Regions from separate parts of the Burkholderia sp. LMU1-1-1.1 genome, predicted to be linked through region 3. Evidence: predicted binding sites of a transcription regulator. Region 3 holds the regulator's gene; each other region holds the start of a gene.
What was found. The regulator FNR, encoded in region 3, switches genes on or off when oxygen is low (the NO sensors DNR and NnrR bind a similar motif). The targets are predictions, from matches to a motif close to TTGATNNNNATCAA.
Positions count from the first base shown of each region.

Region 1: a site for FNR is predicted at 1,208-1,221, ahead of MRBLMU1_RS07825 (universal stress protein). Genes of this name have one in related genera too.
Region 2: a site for FNR is predicted at 5,199-5,212, ahead of MRBLMU1_RS01135 (cation-translocating P-type ATPase). Genes of this name have one in related genera too.

Region 1 is NZ_JBEGHG010000007.1:514-10,964, forward strand. Features, by position in the region: partial or broken gene MRBLMU1_RS07815 (Hpt domain-containing protein) at 1-64, opposite strand, end outside; gene MRBLMU1_RS07820 (protein phosphatase CheZ) at 64-900, opposite strand; gene MRBLMU1_RS07825 (universal stress protein) at 1,296-1,763, shown strand; gene MRBLMU1_RS07830 (response regulator) at 1,855-2,499, shown strand; gene MRBLMU1_RS07835 (Crp/Fnr family transcriptional regulator) at 2,797-3,594, shown strand; gene hemP (hemin uptake protein HemP) at 3,774-3,971, shown strand; gene MRBLMU1_RS07845 (hypothetical protein) at 4,071-4,403, shown strand; gene MRBLMU1_RS07850 (DUF2325 domain-containing protein) at 4,416-5,729, shown strand; gene MRBLMU1_RS07855 (TonB-dependent receptor) at 5,827-8,595, opposite strand; gene MRBLMU1_RS07860 (sulfite reductase subunit alpha) at 8,982-10,349, opposite strand; gene MRBLMU1_RS07865 (FAD:protein FMN transferase) at 10,355-10,451, opposite strand, start outside.
Region 2 is NZ_JBEGHG010000001.1:290,008-300,458, forward strand. Features, by position in the region: gene nadA (quinolinate synthase NadA) at 1-179, opposite strand, end outside; gene MRBLMU1_RS01120 (ABC-F family ATPase) at 206-1,807, opposite strand; gene MRBLMU1_RS01125 (hypothetical protein) at 1,957-2,253, shown strand; gene MRBLMU1_RS01130 (hypothetical protein) at 2,477-2,626, shown strand; gene MRBLMU1_RS01135 (cation-translocating P-type ATPase) at 2,623-5,133, opposite strand; gene MRBLMU1_RS01140 (TonB-dependent receptor) at 5,455-9,147, shown strand; gene MRBLMU1_RS01145 (hypothetical protein) at 9,291-9,794, shown strand; gene MRBLMU1_RS01150 (LD-carboxypeptidase) at 9,822-10,451, opposite strand, start outside.
Region 3 is NZ_JBEGHG010000045.1:391,758-402,208, reverse strand. Features, by position in the region: gene MRBLMU1_RS25220 (response regulator) at 1-1,341, opposite strand, end outside; gene MRBLMU1_RS25215 (alpha/beta fold hydrolase) at 1,447-2,196, opposite strand; gene fnr (fumarate/nitrate reduction transcriptional regulator Fnr) at 2,437-3,195, shown strand; gene MRBLMU1_RS25205 (FixH family protein) at 3,266-3,784, opposite strand; gene ccoG (cytochrome c oxidase accessory protein CcoG) at 3,795-5,180, opposite strand; gene ccoP (cytochrome-c oxidase, cbb3-type subunit III) at 5,193-6,176, opposite strand; gene MRBLMU1_RS25190 (cbb3-type cytochrome oxidase subunit 3) at 6,169-6,354, opposite strand; gene ccoO (cytochrome-c oxidase, cbb3-type subunit II) at 6,356-6,970, opposite strand; gene ccoN (cytochrome-c oxidase, cbb3-type subunit I) at 6,985-8,412, opposite strand; gene ccoS (cbb3-type cytochrome oxidase assembly protein CcoS) at 8,489-8,674, opposite strand; gene MRBLMU1_RS25170 (heavy metal translocating P-type ATPase) at 8,674-10,451, opposite strand, start outside.

The DNA of each region.
Region 1 (10,451 bases), on a different contig from region 3:
GCTCTTCAACGTTGACCGCCAGATCCATCGCCTCGACGACGAAATCCTTCAGCATATCGTCCATTAGAATCCCAGATCAGCAAGCAGGTCGTCGACATTGTCCTGGTTCAGCGCCACGGCCGGAGCCGAGGGGCCGGACATCAGGGACACTTCTTTTTGCGCGATTTTCTCGCGTACCGCCGGCGGCGCGTTGTCGCGCAGCAGTTCCGCCAGTTCGTGCTCCACCGTCTTGGTGATGTTCACGACCTTCTTGATCAGCTGACCGGTGATGTCCTGGAAGTCCTGGGCCATCATGATTTCCAGCAGCCGGGCTTTTTCGGCCTCGGTGGCGGCCGAGACGGCCACGGCGAAGGCTTGCGAATCGCCGGCGAGCTGCTTGAACTGGTCAAGGCTGAGCTTGCCCGCGAACAGGTCGGCCCAGCGGTTCTCCATTTCCTTGGATTTCTTCGACAGGGTGTCCTGCTCGGGCATGCCCTCGTCAAGCGTGTTGAGCACCTTGTTGGCGGCTTGTTCGGTCAGGGTGGCGACGTATTCCAGGCGGTCCTGGGCGTCGTTGATCTGCGACGAGGCCTCGGTCAGCGCCTTGTCGTAGCCCAGTTCGCGCAGCGAATCGTGCAGCAGGCGCACGATGCCGCCCAGACGCTCGAACATCGGCTTGTCGCCGCCCTCCTCGGCCTCGCCGCCTTCGGCGGCCGCGGCCGCGGGAGCCGGCGCGGCTGCGACGGGTGCGGGCGCCGGCGCGGCCGCGGCGGCCGACGACGACACCTCGTCGAACAGGCTTTCGAGGTCGTCTTCTGCGGCGGCTGGTGCGGGGGCAGGCGCTGGAGCGGGCGCTGCGGTCTTGCTCTGAGCGGACACTTCTTCAAATAATGCGTCGAAATCATCAGCGGCGTTGGTCATAATCCCTGCTTCTCCATAATTTGTAAAATTGCTGCCCTCAACCCTGCGTATTGATGACGCTCGGCAATAAAAAGCACTTATGCGAGTGTAGCAGGGCAACACGGAATTATTCAATCCCGGCGTCGGTCGACTGCCCTGTTCTCCGTCTCAAAGCCTTGTTTCGTTGTATTTGGAGATACTATCACCGGATAGATCGACTAAGGGAGCATTAAAGACACAAACGTGATGCTTGTGTGCAAAAAAGCCGCCGGGCAACTGTGAACAAGTGTTAAAGCGGCCGCCGGCGGGCCGGGCAAACAGCTTTTATTTGATAAACATCAAGTCTTTCCTTACTAACAATACTGTAAATCGCGACTACAATGGGAAGTAGGCCGCGTTGACAAAGGAGGCTCGCCATGTACCGCAAAATCCTGATCACCACCGACGGCTCGGCCGTGTCGAGCAAGACCGCGTGCGCCGGCGTGGCGCTGGCCGAGCAGCTCGGCGCCGAGGTGCTGGCCCTGTTCGTCGCGCCCGAATACCAGTATCCGATCTATGTCGAAATCATCCCGCCCAGCTATCCGAGCGAGGACGAATACCGCGCCGCGATGCTGCGCGCCGGCAAGGAGCACACGAAGGACGTGGTCGAGTCCTGCGCCCGCCGCAACGTCCGCTGCGAGGCGCTGACAACGTTTTCCGAGAGCGCCGCGCTTAAAATCGTCGACGTGGCCGAACACAACGCCTGCGACCTGATCTTCATGGGCTCGCACGGACGCAGCGGCTGGGGGCAACTGCTGCTGGGCAGCGTGACCAACAAAGTCTTGTCGCACTCGCGCATCCCGGTGCTGGTGCATCGCTTGATCAAAGAACCGGACCACAAATAAAATGCGGCCTGATTGCGGTTTCTGTAGTAAGATCGCAAGATTAATTCAAACACAACAGCATTTACTTCAGGTCACTTGAGATAGCCTCTTTATGATTCGAATAGTTATTGCGGACGACCACACCATCATGCGCGAGGGTCTCAAGCGCATTCTCGACGGTGCGCCCGACATCGATATCGTGGGCGAGGCGATCGACGGCTTCGAAGTGCTCGGCCACGTGCGCCAGGGCGGCTTCGACCTGCTGCTGCTGGACCTGTCGATGCCCGGGCGCAGCGGCGTCGACCTGATCCGCCAGATCAAGGCCGAGGCGCCCAAGCTGGCCATCCTGATCCTCACCATGCACGAGGAGGAACAGTACGCCGTGCGCGCCATCCGCGCCGGCGCCCAGGGCTACCTGACCAAGGAGAGCGCCGGCACCCAGCTGGTCGGCGCGATCCGCAAGGTCGCCTCCGGCCGGCCCTACATCAGCACCGAGGTGGCCGAGCAATTGGCGCTCAACATCATGATGCCGAACGAGAGCCTGTTGCATAAACAACTGTCGGACCGCGAATTCGAGGTGTTTTCCTTGTTGGTGGCGGGAAAATCGATCACCGAGATCGCCAACAGCCTGCACCTGAGCGTGAAGACCGTCAGCACGCATAAAACCCGCATCATGCAGAAAATGGGCATGAACTCGCTCTCGGAGATGGTCCAATATGCCGTGGCGCATCGCCTGTTGTCCCCCTTCAAAACCTGAAACCGGCCCGGGCAGTAGGAGTCCTCCTACAACCGTGCGCTGACGCCTACTCCCATATTCAGCCATTGCTGATATCTATCTCCTCCCTCTGTTGGCATACTGAAACCACACGATTGATGCTGCAAGGCTACATGCCAAGCAGCGAGATGCCATACGGCACATTTGCTGTACAAAATGTCATGCGGTCAACCGTCCCCGGCCCAACGAACAGAGTTACCTGATCAGGAGATCAACATGCTGTCAACGCAAACGTCTGAAATTCGCCCAGTCACCACCGCGACGGTGCAATCCTCTTCGATGGAGGCAGGCCGTCAGCGTCAGGGGCGGCTGTGGTCGAACCTGAAGGAGGTCTGCGACCTGCTGCACATCCCGGCGGCCGTCTCGGTCGCGACCGAGGAACTGCTGTTCCAGCACGTGCAGTTCAAGACGGGCCAGCGCATCCACACGATCGGCCAGCCGTTCGACACGCTGTACATCGTCAACTCCGGCTTCCTCAAGACCGTGCTGATCGACGAGTTCGGCAACGAGCAAGTGCTCAGCTTCCCGATGAAGGGCGACATGCTCGGCGTCGACGGCATCCACACCCGCCACTACTCGTCGGAGGCGGTGGCGCTGTCGGACTGCGACCTGATCCTGCTGCCGTTCAAGAAGCTCACCGCCCTCGGCCGCGTGCACCTGGAACTGGAAAACATGATGTACGGCGTCATGAGCCGCGAGCTGGTGCGCGAACAGGCCATGATCGGCATGCTCGGCGCGCTCAGCGCCGAGGCGCGCGTAGCGCGCTTCCTGGTGTCGCTGGCGGACCGGTTCGCGCAGATGGGCTACTCGAGCAAGCTGTTCAACCTGCGCATGACCCGCCACGAGATCGGCAGCTACCTGGGCCTGACCTTGGAGACGGTCAGCCGCACGCTGTCGGCCTTCAACGAAATCGGCCTCATCAGCGTCGACCAGCGCACCATCGGCATCAAGGACCCGGAGGCGCTCAAGACCTTGCGGCGCCTGCCGCCGTCGCGCACCCGCGCCAAACAACTGGCCGCGGCCAAGAGCAAGGCGGGCGAGGCGGTCACGCCCGGCCAGCTGCTCGCCACGCTGTAAGCCATATCGGGCAATTACCCAGCCTTGGGCCCGGCCTCCCCGCCGGGCTTTTTTTTGCCTGCCCCCCCGCAGCGCCGCGAACACCCCCACCTTCATTTCAAATAAGGCTTGCATTCCGTCCCGCCTTCCACAATAATGAATGCAAATACGAATCATTCTTATTTAAAGGAGAAACGACGATGACCACCACCCTGACCCTGCCCGTGTCGCAACCGGCCCGCCCTTCCCCCGCCCTGGTGTCCTCGGCGGTCTCGCCCGTCAAGCGCATCAGCAGCGCCGGCCTGATGGAGGGCGGCCGCGAACTCGAGATCGAACACGCGGGCCGCGTCTACCGCCTGCGCGTCACCCAGCTCAACAAGCTGATCCTGACCGCCTGATTCCTTTAATTCCGCTTGCCCCGGGCGCCGCCGCGCCCACTCCCCGAGTCGCCAGCCACACCGCCAGCCGCACTCCCAATTTCGATCCAGGAGCGTTTGATGGCCATAGACCGTAGCAATCCGATTTTTCTCGCCCCTTCGCAAGGCGGACATAATCCCGAACTGATGCTGTCCGCCGTGCTGCATCTGATGTCGCACTACATGGCCGGCGGCGACGCGGCCGGCGGCTGCGTCAAGCTGGCCTCGGTGATCGAGCGCCACCTGAAGGCGCTGGCCAGCCTGCCGGACCTGGCGCCGGTGCTCAGCGCCACCTGCCAGCAGTTGTCCGAGCAGTGGGCCACGGTGGTCGAACGCAATATGCACGAGCAGGAGAAGACCAATTTCCTCAGCCGCATCATGGCGCGCGCCCGCAGCGCGCCGGCCACCGCCTGAGGAGACGATCAGATGTGCGAAAAACACGATCCGCTGGCGGCCATCGTCGCCGCCGCCATGCCACGGCTGGGCACCGCCAACCCGGCGCCGGCCCAGGCCCAGCTTCCGGTCGGCGCCGACCAGCCCGCCGCCCGGCAAGTCGTCAAGCCCGTCATCAGCAACGTCGCCGCCATCCTCGCCGGGGAGCCGGAGGCGCACACCTCGCGCCGCCGCCGGCTGTGGGAGCTGGGCCACGCCTGCCATTGCCCGCTGGTCGGCGTCGGCTTCCCGCTGGGCGTGCTGCGCAAGCTGGTCGACAAGGTCACCAGCGGCAAGGTCGTCGCCGATGATTACGAGGTGCACGTGGGCGCCGTCACCGAATGCGCCAACCGCAACCGCCTGTCCGAGGCGCTGCAAAAGGAACTGGAACGGCGCTACGCGGCCGTGCTGCTGCGCTTCCGCAGCGCCAAGACGACCGAGCAGGTCGGCGAGCTGTGGCGCACGGCCGTGGCCAACGGCGACGTCGCCGGCGCCTTCTGGGCCGGCCTGACCCATCCGCGCTGCAGCAGCGAGCTCGAGGAACAGATGTGCCGCGACCTGCACATGGTGCAACACCAGGCCGGCGCCTGCGTGCGCGCCGACATCGGCAAGTTCAACGCCACCCTGGCCGAGAACGCGCGCCTGACGCACGACCTGGGCAAGGCCCAGCAGCGCGCCGCCGCCCTGCTGGCCGACAAGAGCGCCGACGCCGAGCGCCACGCGACGCAACTGATGCAGCTGCGCGCGCAACTGGTGGGCAAGGACAGCATGATCGATTCGCTGCGCACCGAGCTCGAACAGTTGAAGGAATCGATCCCGGGCCTGGAGACGCGCGCCAAGCTGGCCGAGCGCCTGGCCCAGATGGACGAGCGCGAGCGCGCGCTGCGCCAGCAGATCGCCGAGCTCAAGACCGAGGCGCTGCGCGCCGTCGAGCCGCCGGCGCCGATCCAGGAGGAAACGCGCCAGGTGGTCGAGCATGTCATGAAGATGCCGCTGCGCCTGAGCGACCGGGCCGTGCTGTGCGTGGGCGGACGCTCGGGCAACGTCGCCACCTACCGCGAGCTGATCGAGCAACAGGGCGCGCAGTTCGCCCACCACGACGGCGGGCTGGAGGACAACGCCAACCGCCTCGACGCCAGCCTGGCGGCGGCCGACCTGGTGATCTGCCAGACCGGCTGCATCAGCCACAGCGCCTACTGGCGGGTCAAGGACTATTGCAAGCGCACGGGCACCCGCTGCGTGTTCATCGACAATCCCAGCATCTCGAGCCTGGCGCGCGGCCTGGAGCAGGCCGGCGCCGAACCGTAACAATACCCGGCATAAAAAAAGCCCCCACCCGCGCTGAACACGGTCTTGACCGGGTTCAGGCTGGTGGGGGCTTTTGCTTGCTAAGCGGCGAGCCGGCTTAGAAGGTGTAGTTGCCGGTCATGTAGAACGTACGGCCCATCGGATCGGCGTAGCGTGCGTCGTAGCCGATCTGGTGGCCGGACGAAGCGCGCAGCGACAGCGGTGGATTGCGGTCGGCCAGGTTCTTCACGCCGGCGCGCAGGCTGAACTGCTTGGTCGCCTGCCACTTGCCCTGCCAGTCGAACGTCAGGTATGACGGCACTTCGATGCGGAACGTTTCGTTCTTGTTCGTGCCCAGGTTGTACGAGGTCGCCGACGCGTCGGTGTAACCGTTGCGGTAGTTGGCGATCAGCGAGTTCGAGAACGCGCCGGTGTCGAGCGTGGTGGCCAGGCGGATCACATGGCGGAACGCGACCTGGTCATCGATACCGAAGAAGTTCATGCTGTTGACCCAGTCGTTGCTGGTGCCCGGACGGGTGTAGTCCGACTTGAGCAGGTAGGTGCCGTTCAGCGTGGCGCTCAGGTTGCCGAAACCGAAGCGGTGACGGTAGGTCGTTTCCCAGTCGATACCCTGGTTGTGGGTCTGGCCGATGTTGACCGACAGCGTTTTCTTGGCCCACAAGGTCTGGCCGCTGCCTGGTTCCACGAAGGTGGTGAACAGGTCGCGGAACTGGACCGGATCGGCGAAGATCTGCGCTTCCGACACCGCCGAGACGGCGTCGCGGATCTTCACGTCCCACAGGTCGGCCTGGACGTAGAACGAGTTGGTCGGCTCGAAACGGAAGCCCACGGTGAACTGCTTCGACTTCTCGGGCTTGAGCTTCTCGTTGCCGCCGGAGAGGACGTTGTACTGGCTCTTGCCAACGCGGCAGTAGGCCGAGTTTTCCGCCGCCAGGTTGGCCGGGCATTCCCATGGCGAGGCGGTGAAGCCGGCCGCCACCAGTGGCTGGCCGATGTCGAGCATCGACGGCGCCTTGAAGCCGGTGCCGTACGAGCCGCGCATCAGGAACGACTGGGTCGGCTGCCAACGGGCCGACACCTTGTAGGTGCTGGCCGATTCCTTGTTGCCCATTTCGCGGTTGGCGATGTGGTTCTTGACCGCTTCGATGGTGTCGTAACGCGCGCCGGCGGTCACTTCGACGGTCTTGATCACAGGGATGATCATCTCGGCGAAAGCACCGTAGTTGTCACGTTCCATGTCGTAGGCCGGCGAAGCGCTGAAGCCGTAGATGTCCGACGAGGTCGCGTTCGGGGTTTGCTTGTAGTGGTAGTTGCGGTAGTCGCCGCCCAGACCGATGCTGGCCGCGCCGGCCGGCAGCTGGAACAGTTCGCGCGAACCGCGGAAATCGATACCCTTGAGCGTGGTCGAAGCCTCGCGGATCGAACCCTTGAACACCGAGTTGGCGATCAATTGCTTGGTGGCGGCGCTCTGCTCACCGGCGGCCAGGAACGGGTTGAACTGATTGTTGGCCAGCATGCTGCGGAACTCGGCGTTCTTCACGTAGCCGCCCTGATAGCGCTCGTCGATCGAGTTCTCCGACCAGGTCAGGCCGGCGCCGACGCTCCAGGCGCCGATCTCGCCCTCGGTGCCCAGCACCAGGTGCTTCGCTTCGGTGATGGTCTGGCTGTCGCGGGTGCCCCAGTCGTAGGTGCGGTAGGAGGCGGTGGCGCTCGTCAAGTTGGCGTCTTGCGCGGCGGTCAGGTACGGACGCACGTAGTTGTTGTACAGCTGCGAGCCTTTGGCCAGCGCGATCGACGCGGTGTTCGGCGCGATGCGGGCGGTCAGGTCCATGCGCGAGTACGCGGCCTCGGCGAACACTTCGAAGCTCTCGCCGACTTTGGCGGTACCTTTGGCGAACACGGTGTCGCGCTTGCTTGCCGGTACGATCTCGACGGTAGCGGCCGAATCGAAGCCGCAGTTCTGCACGGTGGCCGTGTTGTTCTTCTGCGGCTGGTTCATCGGGCCGCACTGGCCGTTGATGTTGCGGTACGGATTGAAGCCGATCGACGACGTCGACGTTGGCGTGCGGCCGTCGCGGTAGGTCGCGGCGACGTTGCCCGGCACGGCCGAGGTGCTCGAACGGTCGTGGATGTAGTTCTGGCCGTTCCAGCTGAATGGCAGGAACGAGCTGTTGGCGAATTCGCGGTCGGTGGCTTTGACGCGGCTGTTCTCGTCGTGGCGGGCCGACAGCAAAACGTTGTAGCGGTTGGTGTCGAGGTCGCCGAAACCGTAGGTGGCGCTGAAATTGCTCGACTGGCCGGCGCGGCTTTGGCCGGGCTGGCTGGCGGTCGCTTCGATACTGCCGCCTTGCAGGTTTTTCTTCAGGATAAAGTTGATCACGCCGGCGATGGCGTCCGAACCGTACAGGGCCGAGGCGCCGTCGGTCAGGATCTCGACGCGTTCAACCGCGCTCATCGGAATGGCGTTCAGGTTGATCGCGGAGCCCGAGCCTTGCGGGGCGATGCGGCGGCCGTTCAGCAACACCAGGGTGTAGCTTTCGCCGATGTTGTGGATCGAGGCGGACACGCGGCCGCCGGAGTTGGTGCCGGCGGCGATCGCGGCGACGGTGAAACCTTGCATCGAAGGCAGGGCCTGGATCAGTTCGGCAACCGAGGTGGCGCCGGTCTTGGCGATCTGTTCCGAGCTCAGGCGTTGCACCGGCAAGGCGCCTTCGACGTTGATACGCTTGATGGCCGAACCGGTGATTTCCACTTTCTGGATCGCCTGCTCTTGTGCCGACGCCTGACCCGCGAACATGGTGGTACCGGCCAGGACTGCGAGTGCCAGGCGCACGGATCGGGCGCCGACTTTCTCTTGCAAAATCATTCACTACTCCCTGTAATGTGGTTATATAAACTACATGAGCAAGGTGAATGCGTGCGCGTCGCGCTATGGCGGCCGAGACAGGCCTGGCGCGGATTCGGCCGCCGGGGGCCGCAACGCAGGACGGAAAAGGAACAGGCTAAGCGACGAGTGCGTAGGAACGGTCCTTGCTCATCAGGCGGGGATTATGTAACGGCTTTGTCACAAAAGGGGGATGTTTTAGGGCAATTTCCGGAAACAATAAGACAAAACGGCGAGAAATGTTGATTGTTTAGAAGCAAGCTATTATGAATAAACTTTATTTTGCAAAAGCGCGTTTCACCCATATGCAAGCGTGGCGTTTTTACCACATCGATATATATATCCCATCGTCAATATGACGATTTCAGTCAATAAACGTCGCGCTGATAACGCTTTTCAGTCACCAATGTATCCAACCGGGCACGCCCCAGTATCTGTTCGAGCGCCCCATCGACGCCCGCCGCCATCCCCTCCAGGCTGCCGCACACATAAATGGCGGCGCCTTCCGCGACCCAGGCGCGCAACTTGTCCGCGCGCACCGGCAGCAGGTCCTGCACATAGCGCGCGGCGCCGCCGTCGCGCGACCAGGCCAGGTCCAGGTCGAGCCGTCCCGCCTGGTGCAGCGCCGTCAGCTCGTCGCGGTAATGGAAGTCGTGCTCGGCGTTGCGCTCGCCAAACAGCAGCCAGTTGCGCCCCTGCCCGGCCAGCGCGCGCGCCCGGAGGTGGCCGCGCAGGCCGGCGATGCCGCTGCCGTTGCCGATCAGGATCAAGGGCCGCCCCGCGTTGTCCTCTAGCCGGAAGCGGCGGTGCTGGCGCAGCCGCAAGCGCACCGTCTGGCCCGGCTCGGCCTGGCGCGTCAGCCAGCCGGACGCCACGCCGTGGCCGCCGTCCTCGTGGCTGTGCAGGCGCACCAGCAGGTGCACGCCGCCGTCGGCCGGGACCGACGCGATCGAATATTCGCGCGGACGCGACGGCTCGGCCGGCGCGGCGATCTGCACCAGGTCGCCCGACTGCCAGTCCGGCAATACGCCGCCAGGCGGCGTCAGCTCCAGGTGGTAGACCGGCGCCCCCGCGCTGCCGGGGTTGAGCGCCACGCGCGCGCTCAACCGCCAGTCCTCGAACGCCGGCGCGCTCCAGTCCGGCGCGTCGCTGGTGCCGGCCAGGTGGCTCAACTGTTGCCGCCACAGCGCGATGGCGGCGTCGGCGCTGCGGTCGACCTCGATGCGCGGGAACAGGCTCTGCGCGCCGCGCGCGGCCAGCCAGGCGTCCAGCGCCCGGCCGAAGCCGCAGAATTGGCCGTAGGCGCTGTCGCCCAGCGCCAGCACCGCGTAGTGCAGTTGCGCCAGCGGCAATTCGGTGGTCATCAGGCGACTGGCGAAGGCGGCGGCGGCGTCCGGGGCGTCGCCTTCGCCGTAGGTGCTGACAAGGAACAGGATGCGCTCGGCGCGGCGCAGGTCGTCGGCGTCGAGCTCGGACAGCTCGCTGAGCTGGGCGGCGATGCCGGCCAGCCGCAACGTCGCCAGGGTTTGCTGCGCCAGCGCCTCGGCGTTGCCGGTCTGGCTGGCGTAGGCGACGATCCAGCCGGGCGAGGCCGAGGCCGCCGCCTCGGCCTTGGCGCGCAGCGCCGCCCGGCGTTTGCGGCGATGGCGCAGCCACGGCATCAGGCACACCAGGCCGTAGCTGGCGCCCAGGCCTGCCACCAGCAGCAATCGGGTAGGGTCGTCGGTCCAGATCATTCAGCTTATTCGTTTAGCATGCCGCGTAAATGGGAACTCATGTGTTCGGTGAAGCCGCCGCCGGCGTCGCGGGCGACGAAGCGCGCCGCCAGCCCCTGGCGC
Region 2 (10,451 bases), on a different contig from region 3:
TAGTAGTGGGAGACGAGCACCGCCTCCTTTTCCTTCAGCAATTGCTTGATGCGGGCCTTGAGCGCGGTGCGCTGTTCGGCCGTCGGTGTCGCTGGCGTGCGCGCCCAGGCGTGGGCGGTGCAGCTGGCTCCGTCTTGAGGATGATCGTACTCGACGGATTTGATCTCTATGGTTTGCATGGTTCCGACGTGAATAAGGAAAAAAGTTAGTCGATGCCCTGGCTGGTCAGGTAGTCCTCGTAGTTGCCGCGGAAATCGACCACTTCGTTGGCCTTGATCTCGATGATGCGGTTGGCCAGCGACGACACGAACTCGCGGTCGTGCGACACGAAGATCAGGGTGCCGGCGTATTTTTCCAGTGCGATGTTGAGCGACTCGATCGATTCCATGTCCATGTGGTTGGTCGGCTCGTCGAGCAGCAGCACGTTGTGGCGGCCCAGCATCAGCTTGCCGTACATCATGCGGCCCTTCTCGCCGCCGGACAGCACCTTGACCGACTTCTTGACCTCGTCGCCGCCGAACAGCAGGCGGCCCAGGATCGAGCGCACGGCCTGGTCGTCGTCGCCTTCCTGGGTCCAGTCGCCCATCCAGTCGGTCAAGGTGACGTCCTTGGCGAATTCCTCGGTCGGATCCTGCGGCATGTAGCCGACGTTGGCGTTCTCGGCCCACTTGACGGTGCCGTGGTCGGCGTGCAGGCCGGCGATGTCGTCGCCGCCTATGCAACGCAGCAAGGTGGTCTTGCCGGCGCCGTTGGCGCCGATGATGGCGATGCGCTCGCCCGCCTCGACCATGATGCTGAAGTTATTGAACAGCTGGCGGTCGTATTTCTTCGCGATGCTGTCGACCTCGACGGCCAGGCGGTGCAGCTTCTTCTCGCCGTCGAAACGCACGAACGGATAGGCGCGCGACGACGGCTTGATGTCGTCGACCTTGATCTTCTCGATCTGCTTGGCGCGCGAGGTCGCCTGGCGGGCCTTGGACTTGTTGGCGGCGAAGCGGCGCACGAAGTCCTGCAGCTCGGCGACCTTGTCCTTGGCCTTGGCGTTGTTGGCCAGTTGCTGGTTGCGCGCCTGGGTCGAGGCGAACATGTACTCGTCGTAATTGCCCGGATAGATCTTCAAGGTGCCGTAATCCATGTCGGCCACGTGGGTGCAGACCTGGTTGAGGAAGTGGCGATCGTGGGAAATGATGATCATGGTGGAGTTGCGGTCGTTCAGCACGTCCTCCAGCCAGCGGATGGTGTTGATGTCCAGATTGTTGGTCGGCTCGTCGAGCAGCAGGATGTCCGGATTCGAGAACAGCGCCTGGGCCAGCAGCACGCGCAGCTTCCAGCCCGGCGACACGTTGCTCATCGGACCCTTGTGCAGCTCGATGTCCACGCCGGCGCCCAGCAGCAGCTCGCCGGCGCGCGACTCGGCCGTGTAGCCGTCGTACTCGGAGACCTTGCCTTCGAGCTCGGCGGCCTTCATGTAGTCGTCGTCGGTCGCCTCGGGATTAGCGTAGATGGCGTCGCGCTCCTGCATCGCCGCCCACATCTCGGTGTGGCCCATCATGACCACGTCGAGCACGCGCATGTCCTCAAAGGCGAACTGGTCCTGGCGCAGTTTGCCGAGGCGCTCGTTGGTGTCCAGCATCACGTTGCCGCCCGACGGCTCCAGATCGCCGCCCAGGATCTTCATGAACGTGGATTTGCCGCAACCGTTGGCGCCGATCAGGCCGTAGCGGTTGCCATCGCCGAACTTGACGGAGATGTTTTCAAACAGCGGCTTGGCGCCGAATTGCATGGTGATGTTAGCGGTCGATAGCATTCTGGATTGGGCTTTTCTTAATTAAATCATGCCGTTAGGCGGAAATGCGAGATTATACAGCACCCACCGCGCGGGACCGGGCGACAGGGGCGAAAACATGGCGTACAATTTTGTTAACCAAGGGGTTTGGTGTTCCGGAAGAATGCAAAATGGATGAGCGCATCGCCAGGCTTGAAGAGTTCGCAACCGACGCCAGGGACAGACTGACGCGGATAGAGGCGCGCCAGTTCGAACTAGCCGACAAAGTGAGCGCCCTGCAGGTCGACATGCACAAAGGCTTCGCCGACATGATCAAATGGGTGGTCGGCACCGCTATCGTCCTCGGCGGCACCGCGCTGACGGTGATCACATTCGTTCTCAACAATGCCACACCCAAAGCCGCCCCAACACCACCGCAATCGGTCGTCGTCTACACCCAACCGGTGCCGCTCCAGCCGGCAAAATAAAACCCGCAATGCCGTCGATGAATCATGGAACCGCGGCGCGCCGGCGCGGTCCAACCACGTGCAAGTATCGCATCCGGGGAGGCCGGCATGTCGTACAAAACCATTTTGGTGGACGCGGCGCCCTCGCAGCGCACCGAGGCCATCGCGACCTGCGCCGGGCGCATCGCCCTCGACCAACAGGCCCACCTGGTGGGCCTGGCGAGCACCGGCATCAAGCCGCCCCGTGCTGGTGGTCCCGCGCACGGGCCGGTTCGACCGGGTCGGCGTGCGGCCGTTGCTCGCCTGGAATAGCGACATGGCGGCCTGCCGCGCCATCCAGGCGGCGCTGCCGCTGCTGCGCCACGCGGCGCCGCCGGTGCCGATCTCGCACTAGGGCCGCGCCGCAACGAAGCCCCACTTGACCGCCTCGAACCACCCCAGGCTCAGGCCCACCGCCAGCGCGCCGGCGAGCAGCGCCGGCGGATCGGGGATGGCGAAGGCGAACAGCGCCCGCAGCGGCGGCGCGCCCAGCACCAGCGCCAACAGCGCCGCCGCGCCCAAACTGCCCCACACCAGATAGCGGTTCGGCGCCCCTGTGCGCTTCCACGCGGCATGCCGCCAACTGCTGTTGGCATAGATCAGCCCCAGGTTGGACAGCACCAACGCCAAGAAGGTCGTGGTGCGCGCCAGGTCGTCGGCGCCGCCGGTCTGGCGCAACCACAGATACAGCGCGACCAGCAACGCCAGCAGGCCGCCGCCCTGCCGCAGTCCCCGGATCAGGATTTCCCAATCGAACAGGCGCGCGTCCGGCCGCCTGGGCCCGCTGCGCATGGCGTCCTGCTCGATCGGCTCGGCCTCGAACACGACCGAGCAGGCCGGGTCGATGATGATCTGCAGGAACAGCACGTGCACCGGCATCAGCAGCATGGCGCCGCCCCACAGCAACGGCAGCACCGACAAGCCGACGATGGGCACGTGCACCGCGACGACGAAGACCAGCGCCTTGCGCAGGTTGGCATACAGGCGGCGGCCATGGCGGACCGCCTTCAGCAGCAGGGAAAAATCGTCCTCGAGCAGCACCAGCGCCGCCGCCTCGCGGGCGACGTCGGTGCCGCGCGCGCCCATCGCCACACCGATGTCGGCCGCCTTGAGCGCCGGCGCGTCGTTGACGCCGTCGCCGGTCATGGCGACCACCTCGCCGCCATCGCGAAAGGCCCGCACCAGGCGCAGTTTCTGCTCCGGTGCGATGCGGCAAAAAACATTGGCATCCTTGATCGCTTCCCGCAGTGCGCGGCCGTCGAAGCGCCGCAGGTCGTCGCCGGTCAGGCAGGCCCCCCCGGCGCCGGCGATGCCCGCCTGGCGCGCGATCGCCATCGCGGTGGCCGGATGGTCGCCTGTGATCATGACCACCCGCATCCCCGCCGCGTGGCACTGCGCGACCACGGAAGGCACCTCGGGGCGCAGCGGATCGGCCAGCGCCAGCAATCCGGCGAACGCGAAGTCGAAGCCGTGCTGGTGTTGCGGCAAATTGGCGGCGTCGGCCGCGGCCACCGCCACGCCGAGCACGCGCAGTCCCTCCCCGGCCATGGCCGCCACGCGCGCCGCGACGCGGGCGGCGCGCGCCGGGTCCAGATGGCACAGCTCGACGATCGCCTCCGGCGCACCCTTGGCGACCACCCGGCAGGCCGCCTCGCCCGGGGCCTGCCAGACCCGCGACATGGCGAACAACTGCGGCGACAACGGATAGTCGTCGATCAGGCGCCAGTCGCCATGCGGCACGCCGGCCAGCAGCCGGGCACCGGCATTGGCGATAGCCGCCTCCATCGGGTCGTACGCCGTGCGGTGGCTCGCCAGCACCGCGTTTTCCAGCAGCGCGCGCGCCGCCGGCGGCAACGGCACACCGCCGGCGCAGTTGTCGTCGCCCCCCTCTTCAGTCCACAGCCGCGCCAGCTCCATCCGGTTGACCGTCAGCGTGCCGGTCTTGTCCACGCACAGTATGGTGGTCGCTCCCAGCAACTCGATCGCCGGCGCGCTGCGCGCCAGCACCTTCTGGCGCGCCAGCCGCCAGGCCCCGACGCCGAGGAATAGCGTCAGCACCACCGGCAATTCCTCCGGCAGCACCGCCATAGCCAGGGTCAAGCCCGCCAGCAGCCCGCCGACCCAATCTCCGCGCAACCACCAATAGGCCAGCCCCAGGCCGGCGGCCAACACCAGCCCGCCGATGGCGACCTGCCTGACGACGGCGCGGGTTTCGCGTTGAATCGGCGTCGGCTCGCTGTCGAGCGACGCCAGCGAGGCGCCGATGCGGCCGATCGCGCTGTCGGCGGCGGTCGCCGTCACGGTGCCGCGCGCCGTGCCGTTGGTGACCAGCGTGCCGGAATAAACCCGGTGCGCGCCGTCGCCGTCGCCGGCCGCCTGCTTCGTGACCGGTCCCGACTCGCCGGTCAGCATCGATTCGTCGACCGTGAAATTGGATGACGTCGACAACGCCATATCGGCCGGCACGCGGTCGCCCTCGGCCAGCAGCACCAGGTCGCCGACCACCAGTTCGCGGCCGGCGATGCGTTGCTGGCGGCCGTCGCGCACCACCAGCGCCCGTGGCGAGGAATAGTCGCGCAACGCGTTCAGGGAGCGTTCGGTGCGGCGTTTCTGGAAAAACGTCATGGCGACCACGATGCAGACGAAGGCCAGCAACAGCAGCGCGTCGCCGGCGTCGCCGAGCAGCATGTATACGGCGCCGCAAGCTGCCAGCAACAGTATCATCGGCTCGGCCAGCGCCTGGCCCAGCAGGCGCCACGGCCCCGACCGCCGCGATGCCGGCAATTCGTTGAACCCGTGCGCCGCCAGCCGCGCGGCGGCCTCGGCGGCAGTCAATCCCTCGTTGTTTTCTTGCTGTCGCATTGCCGATATTCCGCCGGGTTGCCAGATCACGCCCGCCATTCTTCTATGCACCGCAAGAAAAATGATTGATCTATATCAAATAAGGCCGGTAGGCGGCTATCCCGCCCGGCTGCCGCCATGGCGTCGCGGCCGATATCCAAACGCATGGCCAAACTGCGGTTTTGCGCCCGAACGGGTATCCCGCTCAATCCGCTGATTCTTTTCTAATTGGCAACCCACACCGCTGATTTCGCCACTAGACTAATCACTAATATATCAGCCCGGCCAACACCGCCGGCTTGGAAAACATGGCCGCAAAGGCCAGTCAGGGAGACACAGAGCATGCACGGACACACCCATGGCGCGCGCGCCAAACCACCCAGCCTCACACCGGCCGCCTACGCCGTCTCGATCGCGCTGGCCTCGCTGGTCGCCGGCAACGCCGCCGTCGCCCAGGAAGCCGGGCCGGACGCGCAGGCGCCGGCCGCCGCACCGATCAAAACCGTGGTCGTCCAGGGCCAGCGCGCCGCCCAGCAATCGGGCATCGAACGCAAGAAGAACGCCGCCACCGCGATGGACTCGATCGTCGCCGACGACGTCGGCGCCTTCCCCGACCGTAACATCGGCGAGGCCATCTCGCGCATCGCCGGCGTCGCGCTCGACCGCGGCGACTTCGGCGAGGGCGTCAGCGTGGCCATCCGCGGCAACAGCGCCGACCTGACCCGCGTCGAGATCGACGGCCAGGGCGTGCAGTCGGCCGGCGGCACCGACATGAACGGCGGCGGCAGCGGCCGCGGCGTCGAATTCCGCTCGCTCTCGGCCGACCTGATCAAAAGCGTCGACGTCGTCAAGGGCGCCACCGCCGACATGACCGAAGGCTCGCTCGGCGGCGGCATCATCATCAAGACCCGCACCAGCCTGGACTTCAAGGAGCCGTTCTACTCGCTGCGCCTGGCCGGCACGCAAGGCTCGCTGAACAAGGAATGGTCGCCCGATAGCAACCTGATCCTCACCCGCAAATTCTTCGACAACCGTTTCGGCGTCATGCTCAACGCCTCGACCTCGCGCGTGGTCAACGAGGCGCACTCGTCCGAGATCGCCACCACCCGCAACGCCGGCTACGCGCGCAACGTCGATTTCGACAACTCGCCCAACAAGACCTTCACCTACCAGCCGAGCACCTTGTCGCCGAACGACCCGGCCAGCACCGCGCCGACCTTGCGCTCGCCGCTGACGGCCGGCGGCTTCTTCGACCACGCCTCGCCGGCCGACATCCTGACCAAATCGGCGGCGGCCCAGACCAAGGCGGCCTGCTACGCGGCCTTCCCGGCATTAACTACGGCGCAGGCCAACGCCATCAATGGCAATACCGCCCGCAACGCCGCGATCAACGCCCGCGGCAACGAGCTGCTGAGCTGCCTGAACCAATGGAACGACTACACGCCGTCGCTGGTGCGTTTCATCGAGAAGCGCCAGGAGGAAAAGCGCGGCACCGTCGACCTGCGCTTCGACTTCAAGGTCAACCACGAGCTGACCGTGTACGGCAAGGTCAACTATGCCCGCCGCGAGGTGGATGACAACAACCAGACCTACGGCCTGGGCGGCCTGAACACCAATCTGGCGACCGCCTACAGCCCGACCTACCAGGGCCCGACCTTTACCGACACGTCGGCCGGCGTGCGCAGCGCCGTGCCCGGCTCCGGCTACTACCTGTACGACGGCGCCAGCTACCGCGCCGGCCTGTATCCGGCCAGCGGCATCGTCGCCAACGTCGATCCGCGCTCGGTGGTGGTGGACGCCAACCACCACGTGACGCAGTACACGATCAGCGACGCCACCGTCAACACCGATCAGATCCACAACGTCATGAAGACCACGGACCGCTACTTCCAGACCGGCGGCGTGTACAAGAACGGCGGCTTCGCGGCCGAGTTCTTCGTCGGCGACGCCCGTTCCAAGTGGCAGCGCGGCGACAAGCGCACCAACTGGACCTACAACTACGGCCCGACCACGATGCGGGTGCTGCCCAACGGCCTGTGGACCTACGAACAACCGGCCGGCAGCAGCTTCAACCAGGCCGATCCGACCATCTACGCGCAGGTGCGCCCGGCCGGCACCGACACCAAGGCGGTCGACGCCGGCCCCAAGGGTCCGTATGTTCCGGCCTACACGATCAACCAGCAGCCGCTGAGCACGCAGGCGCCGCAAATCACGTTCTCGCCGAAGATGGCCGAGACCGAGGAACGCACCGCCAAGGCCGATTTCAGCTACGCGCTGAGCGAGAAAGTTCCGTTCTTCCGCCGCGTCAAGAGCGGCTTCAACTTCCGCCAAACCTCCGGCAGCAGCTGGGGCGGCGGCGGCTCGACCGTGCAAACGGCCGTCGGCGAGTTCGGCAAACCCGGCTACGTGCCGGCCGTGATCCTGCCCAGCGCCAACGTGCGCAGCTTCTTCTCCGGCTGCACCGACACCGCCGGCTCGCTCGGGCCGGGCGGCAAGCCCTGCGCCAGCGGCTACGTGCCCAACACCGATCCGGCCTCGGCCCGCTCCGGCAACACCTACATGACGCAGCAGCAGTTCCTCGACATCATCGCGCAATCGATGACGCAACCGAACACGCCGTTTTTCAACGGCATGCCGGACCGCCCCGCCGGCTTGATCAACGGCTGGAACCAGATCGACGTCGAAAAAGTGTTCAGCCTGGTCAATTCGCCCAACGTCAACTTCGACTGCGTCAAGGAATGCACGGCCAGCGACGGCAAGGTCTATCAACAACCGGTCAGCACCTTCAAGGAACGCACCACGGCCGCCTACCTGATGACCGACTTCGGCCTCGACGAGATCCCGTTCACCAATCGGCGCCTGCCGTTCGGCATGGAATTGGACGGCAACTTCGGCTACCGCGTGGTGCGCACCAAGGTCCACGCCACCGGCGTGATGAGCTTCACCTCCGTCATCAAGACGGCCGCCTACGATCCGCTCAACCCGACCGCCGCAGGCGGCACCGTCAGCGCCACGGCCAGCAAGCTGACCGCGCTCGACGCCAACACCACGGACTACCTGCCGATCCTGAACCTGTCGCTGTGGATGGTGCCGAACGAAGTCGTGTTGCGCTACAACCGCGCCAAGCAGGTGGCCCGGCCGCCGGTCAACGCGCTGATCCCGGCCGGCACCTGCACTTATGACGAGCGGCGCCGGGACGATGAGGAACAGAGCTGCTCGGGCACCATCGGCAACCCGGCGCTCAAGGCCCAGACCAACCAGAACCAGAACCTGGCGCTGGAATGGTATCCGAACGACGACTCCTCGTTCTCGGTGGGCGCGTTCCGGCAGGTCGGCAAGGTCGGCGGCAGCACGGTGGTCGGCAAGAGCGCCGTCAGCCTATTCAACGGCACCGGGCTGGTCGATCCGCAGACCGGCCGCTCGCTCGACAACCTGGGCTTCGACTACCGCACCTACGAGAACGGCGCCAACATCACCCGCACCGGCCTGGAATACGGCAGCAAGACCGCCTTCACCTTCCTGCCGTGGCTGTTGCGCTACACCGGGGTCGACCTCAACTACACCAAGCTGCGCTCGAAAAACACCGACCAGCGCGTGGTGGACCTGCTCACTGGCGAGGCGCTGCCGCCGGTCGGCGAATCCAAATACACCTACAACGCCTCGCTGTGGTACGACGACGGCGCGCTGTCGATGCGGGTTTCGCTGCAGGCGGTCGGCCAGAAGTTCAGCTGCATCGCCGCCTGCGGCGCCACCTCGGTCAACAACTACCCGAACGCGGCCGGCGGGCGCACCACCATCACGCCCTACAATCCCGGCTCGCCGAACTTCAAGAACGCCACCCGCTATGTCGACGCCAAGATCGCCTACCGCATCAACAAGCACATGGAGATCTTCGCCGAGGGACGCAACCTGAACCTGAGCTCGACCACCAACAGCCAGGCCCAGTATGCGGCCTTCGCCGACGGCACGCCCAACCTGCTCGACACGTCCTACGCCGGCCGCCGCATCATGGTCGGCATGAATTTCAGGAACTGACGCCGGTCACCTTGCACCAAGAGGAGGCGGTCTCCCTCCTCTCTTCGACAGCCCGGCCGCTCGCGCGACCGGGCTTTTTTTTCCAGGTGGATATCCACGCGGTTATCGCTATAATCGGCAAATCTCAATCTGGAAGGTATTCGATGAAAGCTTTGCTTGTCTTGCTGGCAATATCCGGTTCCGCGCTGGCCGATGATCGCGCCCTGCTCCACTGCCGCACCATCGCCGACGTCGCCGGCCGTGTGGCGTGCTATGACGCGATCCCGGTGGCCGCCGCGGGTGCGCCGAAAGCGGCCGCCGTGGCTGCGCCTGGCAACACAGCCGCGTCGGCGACGCCAGCGGCCCCGGCGCCTTCCGCGCCGGCCGCCAGCCCGGAAGCCGGCTTCGGCATGGACACGATCGCCAAGCGCAAAACGGACACGCCGTCATCGATCGAAAGCACCGTCGTCGGCAAGGTCGAGGGCTGGGGCCCCACCACCCAGTTCACGCTGGCCAACGGCCAGGTCTGGCGGGTGGTGGACGGCAGCTCCGAATGGTTTATGGAGCGCACCAATCCCAAAGTGGTCCTGAGCCGCAACGCCATCGGCACCATCTTCTTCGAGGTCGACGGCGCCAAGCAGCCGCCGCGCGTGCGCCGCATCCAGTGACGGACCGCTCGCGACAAGGCCGGGCAACTACAAGGTCGGATAGTCGCGGATCGTCAGGTCGAAGCCGCGCGCGTCCGACACCAGCCGCGCCATGCCCCCATAAGGCAAGGTGGCATGGCGCCGGATGTGGCCGAAAGGCAAGCCGGTCAGCACCGGCATCGGCAAACGCTCGCGCAAATAGGCCAGCATGGTCTCGAAGTCGTAACCGTTCTCCAGCACGCCTAATTTGTAGCCGGAAAAATCGCCCAGCACCAGCGCCCGCTGGCCGTCGAGCGCGCCCGCATACAACAACTGCAGCACCATGCGCTCGATCCGGTACGGATGTTCGGAGATATCTTCAATGAACACGATGCCGCCGTCCAGCGCGTGGAAATACGGCGTGCCCAGCAGGCTGACCATCATCGCCAGATTGCCGCCCCACAGCCTGCCGCCGACATCGACGACCGGATTGTCGGCGCGGCCGTCGGCCACCTCGCCGCGCACGGCGTGCGCCGGACCGCGCAGGCAATCCCAGAACTGGCCCACGGTATAGGCATCCGTCTCCTCGGGGACGAAGTCGGCGTACATCATCGGCCCGGCGAAGCTGATGCGCCCGGTCTGCTTCATCAGCGGCATCTGGAAGGCGGTGAAGTCGCTGTAGCCGACAAACAGCTTGCC
Region 3 (10,451 bases):
GCGGCGCAGGCCGAACAGCGTGGTGGCGCCGCCCATGCGCACCGGCTCGGCGCTGAGGCGGTCGGCGAAGAACTTGACGCGGTGCGCGGCGTGCTGTGCGCGCAGCGCCGCCGGCACCAGGGTCTCGAGCGGCTGGCCGAGGATGTCGTCGCGGGCGTAGCCGAAGCGCCGCTCGGCCTCGCGGTTGAAGGTTTCGATGCGGCCGTCGACGCCGACCACGACGATCGCGTTGGGGGCGAACTCGACCAGGCTTTGCAGGCGCGCGTCGGCCGCCAGCCGGTCGCGCATCAGGTTGTTGAAGGCGGCCGTCAGCTGGCCGACCTCGTCGTCGGCGCGCACCGGCAGCGGCGCGAAGTGGGTGGCGTCGCCGCGCATGGCGACGATGGCGTCGCGCAGCTTGATGAGCGGCGCCAGCAGCCGCAAGGTGAGCCAGCCGATCAGCAGCGCCGCCAGGATCGACGCCACCATGCTCCACACCAGCACGCGCGAGAGCACGCCGTCGAAGGGCTCGAAGGCCTCCTCCGCCGGCAGCGAGGCGGCCAGTATCCAGTCGACCGACTTGAGCGCCTTGTAGCTGTTGAGGGCGCGCTCGCCGTCGCCGTTGATGCTGTCGACGGTGCCCTCGAAGCCGTCGCGCAGCGCGCGCGTGGTGGCGGGGTTGGCGCCGGGCTGGCGCGGCTGCAGCAGGCGGCTGGCGTCCGGATGCAGCACGTAGACCGGATGGTCGCCGCGCGTGAGGGCGAAGAAGTAGCCGCTGTGGCCGATCTTGGCGGTGCGCAGGTGGCCCAGCACGTTGTCCTTGTACAGGCGCAGCACGCCGATGAGCACGCACACCACCTCGCCGTTGGCGTTGAGTACCGGCGCCACCATTTGCACGATCGGTTGCTTGTTGGACTTGCCGATCACCGGTTCGGCGATCAGCGGTTTGCGCGTGCGCATCACGGTGCGGAAGTAGGCGCGGTCGGAGGCGTCGATGCCGACCCGGCCGGGCTGGGCCGGGATGTCGGCGACCACCATGCCCTGCGGGCTGAGCACCAGCAGATCGTCGAACAGCGCCAGCACGGCGCGGTCCTGGTAGTAGGCGCGCAGCCGCTCGGTGGAGCCGGCCAGCTCGATCGGCTGATGGTGCGCCGACAAGGCGATGATGTCGAGCAGCATGCTCAGCTTGTCGTCGAGTTCCTCGGCGGTGCGGCCGATCAGCGCCGTTTGCTGGGTGAAAAGTACCTTGGTGAAATCCGCCTTCATGCGTTGCATCTGAACCACGGTCACCAGCGCGATCATCAGGATCGACGTGATGCTGGTCGCCAGCGCAACTTTAGCCTTGATGCCAAGTGGCTTCATTTCATCCTTGTCGGGCGGGTCGGACATGAGTTGGAGAACCACAGGCGGAGTTTATCGCGCCGCGCTTGGGAATTCTCCTATCAATGCCCGACCTTGGCAACAGTATTAACGCCGTGCGGCGGCGATGATCACGTCGGCGACTTTTTGCGGCTGCGACAGCATCGGCACGTGGCTCGCTTTCAGCGTGATAGTGGTGGCGTTGATTTTCTTCGCGAACGCTTGCTGCAAGGCCGGATCGATCATGCGGTCTTCCGAGGCGGCGATGTAGTAGTTCGCCTTGTTTCTCCAGGCCGCCACGGTGGTCTTGTCGGCGAAGGCCTTGGCGGCGATCGGGCCCTGGGTGGCGGCGATCAGCGCGGCGGTGGCCGGCGGCACGTCCTGGGCGAAGTTGGTGGCGACCGATTCGGCGGGCAGCCACAGGAAACCGCTGGCGTCGGCTTGCAAGGTGGGGACGCCCGGCGGCACGGCGTAGCCCTTGCCCAGTTCGCCGCTGGCCTGGCCTTCCGACGGTGCGAACGCGGCCACGTAGACCAGCGCCTTGACCTTGTCGCTGGTGCCCGCCTCGGTGATCACGGTGCCGCCCCACGAGTGGCCGACCAGCACCACTTTACCGGTTTGCGCGTCGATCACGCGCTGGGCGGCGGCGACGTCGTCCGCCAGCGAGGTCAGCGGGTTTTGCACGGCCACCACCTTCAAGCCCTTGGCTTGCAGCAGAGGGATGACTTTCTCCCAGCTGGAACCGTCGGCGAAGGCGCCGTGCACCAGCACCACGGTGGTGTCGGCGGCCGGCGTGGCGGCTTGGGCGGTCAGGACGGTGGCGGCCAGCAGGGCGGAGGCGATGATCGAGCGTTTCATGGTGATTCCTTTCGAGGTTGGTTGTTTGCGATTAAATAGTGTGCTACTTGCTTGAGTTGAACTATAGCGAACAATCGAATAGTGCGCAAGTTAAATTTGCGCGAATGTCGAAATATTTTGCGGGGAAGGCGCCGCCGGCGAAAAGTCGCTTGCAGCCAGCAAGTTCGCTGACGGGGCGAATACCTGATCGGCGCGCTGCGACATCGCCCACAACGGCGACTAATGGTCTACACTGGCGGCATGATAAGAGACCTTCCCTCACTGGTGCTGCCCGGCGCCACCATCGACATCCTCAAGGCAAGTTGCGCCAACTGCAGCATGCACCAGCTGTGTCTGCCGATGGGCTTGGGCAACGAAGACATGGACCGGCTCGACGAGATCATCGGCCGCCGCCGCAAGGTCGCGCGGGGCGCCACCTTGTTCCGCATCGGCGATCCGTTCGTGAACCTGTACGCGATCCGGCTCGGGCATTTCAAGACCTACCAAGTCAACCGCGAGGGCGCCGAGCAGATCACCGGTTTCCAGATGGCGGGCGAGCTGCTGGGCATGGACGCCATCAGCACCGACCTGCACCATTGCACCGCCGTCGCGCTGGAAGACAGCGAGGTGTGCGAGATTCCTTTCGGCAGCCTGCAACAGCTGCTGGCCGACATGCCGACCCTGCTGCGGCACTTCCACCGTATGATGAGCCAGGAGATCACGCGCGAGCAAAGCGTCATGCTCCTGCTGGGCAATATGCAGGCCACGCAGCGCTTCGCCGCCTTCCTGGTCAACCTGTCGTCGCGCTACGAGGCGCGCGGCTACTCGCCCAACACCTTCCAGCTGCGCATGTCTCGCGAAGAGATCGGCAACTACCTCGGCCTGACGATCGAAAGCATCAGCCGCCTGCTGTCGAAGTTCAAGAAGGAAGGCCTGCTGCGCGTGAGCAACCGCGAAATCGAACTGCTCGATCCGCCCATGCTCAAGGCCATCACGGCCGGCACCCAGACCTGCCATTAGCGGCGGAATGACCACGTGGATCCACGATTGCGGTCGGTTCCCCGGCCAAAATCAGCATCCAACCACGGGGTTATTCGGCACGCAGGGTGACGCTGCGCTGCGCCGGCCAGCTCCAGGCGCCGGCCAGGCGCCAGTCGCGTTTTTCGCCTTCCACCAGCACCACCCAGCGGCTGCGCTCGAGCATCGGCAGATTGATCTGGAAGGCGCCGAATTCATCCGGCCGCACCACCAGCTGGATATCCTTGGCCGGCAACGTGGCATGCGACAGGCGCACGAACAATCGTTCCGTCTTGCCGTGGTCGTCGCTATCGCGGCGCAGCTGGCCGGCCAGGATGCCTTGCGTGGCGTCGTAACCGATCGACAGCGACAACCCCAGCGCGCTGGCCACGCGGTCGCGCCGCAAGTCCTGGTTGATGGCCTTGCCCTGCTTGTAGTAGTCGCCCACCACCAGCGCGTCCTGCCGCGTGAAGGCGAGGTAGCCGGTGTAGACGCCGGCGACGATGACGATCGCCGGTCCGGCCATCAGCAGCCACGGCCAGCGCTGCCTCCACCACGGCGTCACCGTGGCATGCGATATCGATACGGTCATGGCGTTCTCCTTAGCGCGGTACGATGAATACCGCGTCCTCCTTCACATGCAGCGACGGGTCGTCGACCGACGTCAGCTCGACGGCGATCTTGTTCGAGCCCGGATGGGCGGCGCCGTGCGCCGTGCGCAGCCGGATCGGATGCGCCTTGGTTTCGGTGGCCTCGACCCGCACCAGCTCCGGCGTCACCTGCGACAAGGTGGCGATACCGCTGACACGGATGCGGTAGGTCTGCGCCCGCTCGGAGGTGTTCATGATCTGCAGCCGGTAGACGTTTTCGATCATGCCGTCCTCGACCTCGCGGCCCATGGCGCCACGGTCGCGGATCACGTCCAGCTTGAGCGGCACCCGCAGGTACAGCGCGGTGCCGACGGCGGCCACGATCAACGCCAGGATGGCGGCGTAGATCTGCACGCGCGGACGCAGCGTGCGCCGGCGGATCTGCGTCGGCGTGTAGTGCATGGTCATGGCGCGCTCGGTGCTGTAGCGGATCAGGCCGCGCGGCAGGCCGATCTTGTCCATGACGCCGTTGCAGGCGTCGACGCAGGCGGCGCAGCCTATGCATTCGTATTGCAGGCCGTTGCGGATGTCGATGCCGGTCGGACACACCTGCACGCACATCGAGCAGTCGATGCAGTCGCCGCCCTTGCCGGCCGCTTTCTTCGACAGCGGCATGCGCGGCTCGCCCCGCTCGCCCGAATAGGTGATGATCAGCGTGTCGCGGTCGAACATCGAGCTCTGGAAGCGGGCGTACGGGCACATGTACTTGCACACCTGCTCGCGCATCCAGCCGGCGTTGCCGTAGGTGGCGAAGCTGTAGAACACCACCCAGAACCATTCCCACGGGCCGAAGTTCAACGTCAGCACCTCTTCGGCCAGCAATTTGATCGGCGTGAAATAGCCGACGAAGGTGAAGCCGGTCCACAGCGCCACCGCGCCCCAGGCCAGGTGCTTGGCGCTCTTTTTCGCGAATTTGGCGGCCGACGGCGGCTGGCGGTCGAGCGCCATGCGCGCGCTGCGCTTGCCTTCGATCTTGCGCTCTATCCACAGGAAGATTTCGGTGTACACCGTTTGCGGACAGGCGAAGCCGCACCAGACGCGCCCCGCCACCGCCGTCGCCAGGAACAGCAGATAGGCGCAGATGATCAGCAGCGCGGCCAGGTAGATGAAATCCTGCGGCCACAACACCAGGCCGAAGATGTAGAACTTGCGCGCGCCCAGGTCGAACAACAGGGCCTGGCGGCCGTTCCATTGCAGCCACGGCGTGCAATAGAACGCCAGTTGCGTCAGCCAGACGAACAGCCAGCGCAGCCGGGCATAGCGGCCCGAGGCCTCGCGCGGGTAGATCTCCTCCCGCGCGGCGTACATGTGGACGACTTGTGATTCGGGTGCGCTCATAGTGTTCGACGCTTATTCCGACGCGGCCGTGGCGGCGACCGCGGGGACGGCCGGAGCGGTTGGCGCGGGCGACGATTCCGGCGCGTTGACGTCGTTCGACAAGCTCCAGACATACGCCGCCAGCACGTGCACCTTGGCGTCGCCGAGGAAGTCCTCGAACGCCGGCATGGTGGCGTTGCGGCCCTTGCGGATGGTTTCCATCACGGTCTCGGCGCTGCCGCCGAACAGCCAGATCTTGTCGGTCAGGTTGGGCGCGCCGAGCGTCTGGTTGCCGGTGCCGCCGGCGCTGTGGCAGGCCATGCAGGCGCCGAACTTGCCCTTGCCGAACACCGCCTTGATCGGATCGGCGGTCGAGCCGGACAGGCTGAGCACGTAGTGGGCGACGTTTTCCACATCCTTGTCGGAGCCGAGCGCGGCGCCCATCGGCGGCATCACGCCCATGCGTCCGCGCAGGATCGATTCCTTGATGGTTTCCGGCGCGCCGCCGAACAGCCAGTCCTTGTCGGTCAGGTTGGGAAAGCCCTTGTTGCCGCGCGCGTCCGAACCGTGGCACTGCGCGCAGTAGGTCAGGAACAGGCGCTGGCCGATGGCGTGCGCCTTCGGATCGGCGGCGACCTTTTTGAGGTCCTGCTTCTGGTATTGCGCGAACAGCGGACCGTACTCCGATTCCGCCTGCTTCAGCTCGGCCTGGTACTGGCCGGACGATTTCCAGCCCAGCTTGCCCGCGTAGGTGCCCAGGCCCGGATACAGGAACAGATAAGCCAGCGCGAACACGATGGTGATGTAGAACAGCCACATCCACCAGCGCGGCATCGGCGTGTTCAGTTCGGTCAAATCCTCGTCCCAGGTGTGGCCGGTGGTGCCGACCTTGCCGTCCTTGCCCTTGGCCAGCTTGACCTTGGCCTGCGAGTACAGCAGGATGCCGCAGCCGGCGATGCCGAGCAGGGTCAGCACGACGATGTACATGTCCCAGAAACCGTTGGTGAAATCAGCCATGGCCGTTCTCCCGGTCGGGATGGTCGAGGTGCTCGTCCTCGAACGGCAGGTGCGCCGCCTTGGCGAAGTCGGCTTCCTTGTTGGAGATGAACGCCCACCACAGGATGCCGATGAACGTGATGAAGGAAATCACCGTCATCACGCTGCTGGCGCGGTCAAACAGGTTCTCGATAGCCATGCTAGTTCCTCGTCTTGATTAATGTGCCCAAGCCTTGCAGATAGGCGATCAGGGCGTCTTCTTCGGTCTTGTCTTTCAGCTCTTCCGGCGCGGCGGCGATCTCGGCGTCGGTGTACGGGTCGCCCAGGCGTTGCAGCGCGCGCATCTTCGGGACGATCTCGGCCGGCACCAGCGCGGTCTTCGCCAGCCATGGATAGTTCGGCATGTTCGATTCCGGCACCACGTCGCGCGGGCTGGCCAGGTGGGTGCGGTGCCATTCGTCGCTGTAGCGTCCGCCCACCCGCGCCAGGTCGGGACCGGTGCGCTTGGAGCCCCACTGGAACGGCCGGTCGTAGACGAACTCGCCGGCGACCGAGTAGTGGCCGTAGCGCTCGGTCTCGGCGCGGAACGGCCGCACCATCTGCGAGTGGCAGTTGTAGCAGCCCTCGCGCACATAGACGTCGCGTCCGGCCAGGCGCAGCGGCGAATAGGGTTTCAACCCCGCCACCGGTTCGGTGGTCGACTTCTGGAAGAACAGCGGGACGATCTCGACGGCGCCGCCGACGCTGACCACCAGGGTCACCAGCGCGATCAGCAGCCAGGGGTTTTTCTCGATCCACTCATGTGAGAATTTCATCTTCTACTCCGATATCAGGCGTGGCCGGCGGCCAGCGCGGGAATGCGCGCGGTCGCGGTTTCGCGGTTACGCAAGGTCATCCAGGTGTTGTAGCCCATCAGGCACATGCCGCTCAGGTACAACAGGCCGCCGCCGAAGCGCACCACGTAGTACGGATAGGTGGCCTTGACGCTCTCGACGAAGGTGTAGGTCAGGGTGCCGTCGGGGTTGACCGCGCGCCACATCAGGCCCTGCATGACGCCGGCGATCCACATGGCGGCGATGTACAGCACGATGCCGATGGTGGCGACCCAGAAGTGCAGGTCGATCAGCTTGGTGCTCCACATCTTTTGCTGGCCGGCCAGGCGCGGCAGCAGGTAGTAGATCGAGCCCATCGTGATGAAGCCGACCCAGCCGAGCGCGCCGCCGTGGACGTGGGCGATGCTCCAGTCGGTGTAGTGCGACAGCGAATTGATGGTCTTGATCGACATCATCGGCCCTTCGAAGGTGGCGATGCCGTAGAACGACAGCGAGACGATCATGAACTTGAGGATGGGGTCGGTGCGCAGCTTGTGCCAGGCGCCCGACAGGGTCATGATGCCGTTGATCATGCCGCCCCACGACGGCGCCAGCAGCACCAGCGAGAACACCATGCCGATCGATTGCGTCCAGTCCGGCAGCGCCGTGTAGTGCAGGTGGTGCGGGCCGGCCCACATATAGGTGAAGATCAGCGCCCAGAAGTGCACGATCGACAGGCGGTACGAGTACACTGGACGCTCGGCCTGCTTGGGGATGAAGTAGTAGACCATGCCGAGGTAGCCGGCGGTCAGGATGAAGCCGACCGCGTTGTGGCCGTACCACCACTGGATCATCGCGTCCTGCACGCCCGAGTAGGCCGAGTACGATTTAAACGCCGAGGCCGGCATGCTGGCGCCGTTGACCACATGCAGCAGGGTGACGGCGATGATGTAGGCGGCGAAGAACCAGTTGGCGACGTAGATGTGCTTGACCTTGCGCTTGATCAGCGTGCCGAAGAAGACGATCGCGTAGGCGATCCAGACCACGGCGATCAGGATGGTGATCGGCCACTCCAGCTCGGCGTATTCCTTGCCGCGCGTGAAGCCCATCGGCAAGGTCACGACCGCGCTCAGGATCACCGCCTGCCAGCCCCAGAACGTGAAGGCGGCCAGCTTGTCCGAGAACAGGCGGACCTGGCAGGTGCGCTGCACCACGTAGTACGAGGTGGCGAACAGGCCGCAGATGCCGAACGCGAAGATGACCGCGTTGGTGTGCAGCGGCCGCAGGCGGCCGTAGGTCAGCCAGGGGATGTCCAGGTTCAGCGCCGGCCAGGCCAGTTGGGCGGCGATGATCACCCCCACCAGCATGCCGACGATGCCCCAGACTACGGTTGCGATCGCAAATTGCTTGACGATCTTGTAGTTGTAGTTCTGTGCCAGGTCCACGAAGTTCTCCCATAGAACGCTTTGATGATGTAGATCAAAGGTTACTTATCGGGGCCTCAAAAAACCTTGATGTGGATCAAAATTTTCCGGATGGCTCTTTTTCGTTGGCGTTTGTCGCCGCGGAGTCGTCGTCCTGCAACACGCGCAGCGCCGGACCGACCAGGTCGTCGAACTGGCCGTCGTCGGCGGCGTGAAAGAACACCCACAGCGCCGCGAACACCAGGGCCACGCTGAGCGGAACCAGCAGGAATAAGGCTTCCATCACATTTCCTTTTTTGCACGCCCGCGCCCGCGCAGCCGCAGCGCGTTGAGCACCACCACGGCCGAGCTGGCCGCCATGCCGACGCCGGACAGCCAGGGATTGAGCAGGCCGAGCGCCGCCGCCGGAATCGCCAGCAGGTTGTACAGGCTGGCCCAGGCCAGGTTCTGGCGGATCACCGCCATGGTCCGGCTCGCCATGCGCGCGCTGTCGGCCACCGCGCCGAGGCGCCCGCCCAGCAGCACCGCGTCGGCGTGGGCCTGGGCCAGCGCCGCGCCCTCGCCCATCGCGAACGAGACGTCGGCCGCGCTCAGCACGGCGGCGTCGTTGAGGCCGTCGCCGACCATCGCCACCACCGCGCCCTTCATCTGCAGCCGGCGCACGAAGGCCAGCTTTTCGTCGGGCAGGTAGCCGCCGACGGTGGTGCCGATGCCGAGCCGGTCGCCGACGCTGCGCGCCAGCACGTCGTGGTCGCCGCTGAGCAGCACCACCGTCTTGCCTGCGCGGCGAAAGTAGTCGACGGTGGCCTGGGCGTCGGGCCGCAGGCCGTCGCGCAGCTGCAGACAGGCCAGCCACAGTCCCTCGGCCCCCAGATACACGGGGGTGGCGCCGTCGGCGACGGCGTGCGGCGGCATCGCGCCGCTGAGCTCGGAGACAAAACCGGCGTTGCCGAGGCGGTAGCGGCGGTTGTGCACATGGCCTTCGACGCCGCGTCCCGCCGTCTCCGTCAGCGCCGTGGCGTGCCAGTCGGCGCGCGCGCCGTCGCCCGCCTCGACGGCGGCGCCGACGATGGCGCGCGCCAGCGGGTGGCCGCTGCCGGCGTCGAGCGCGGCCGCCACCTGCAGGCAGAACTCGCCGCGCATCGTTCCCAGCGGCCGCACGTCTTGCAGCACCGGCCGGCCGAAGGTCAGCGTGCCGGTTTTGTCGAACACCACGTGGGTGGCGCGGTGCAGGGTTTCCAGCGTTTGCGCACCGCTCACCAGTACGCCCTGCCCGAGCAGCCGGTCGGTGGCGGCGGCCAGCGCGGTCGGCGTGGCCAGCGACAGCGCGCACGGGCACGACACCACCAGCACGGCGATGGCGATAGTCCACGCGTGCGCGGCGTCGCCGTCGAGCCAGAACCAGAAGCCGAACGCCGCCAGCGCGAACACCAGCAGCGCGGCGACGAACCAGGCGGCGACCTTGTCGGCCCACAGCGCGATGCGCGGCTTGTCGCGGCCGGCGCGGTCGATCAGCTTGACCAGGTTGGACAGCGTGCTGTCCTGCGCGCGGCGCGTCACCCTTGCCAGCACGACGGCGCCGGCGTTGATGGCGCCGCCGGGCAGCGCGTCGCCCTTGGCCTTGGCCACCGGCGCGCTCTCGCCGCTCAGCAGCGACAGGTCGAGCGTGGTGGCGCCGTCGACGATGACGCAGTCGGCGGCCACCGCTTCGCCCGGCTTGATCATGATGACGTGATCCACCAGCAGCGCGGCCGCCTTGACCAGGCTGGCGTCGCGGCTGGCGGGATAGTCCGCCAGCAAGGTCGCCGAGGCCGGCAGCGCGTGCTGCAGGCGTTCGAGCGCGGCGCCGGCCTTGCGGCGCGCGCGCAGTTCCAGGTGGCGGCTGCACAGCAGCAGGAAGATGAACATCGTCACCGAGTCGAACCAGACGTCGCCCTGGCCGCGCACCGTGGCCACGACGCTGGCGCCGAAGGCGGCCGCGATGCCCAGCGCGACCGGCACGTCCATGCCGGGCGCGCGGGCTTTGATACTGGTCCAGGCGCCGCGCCAGAACGGCTGCG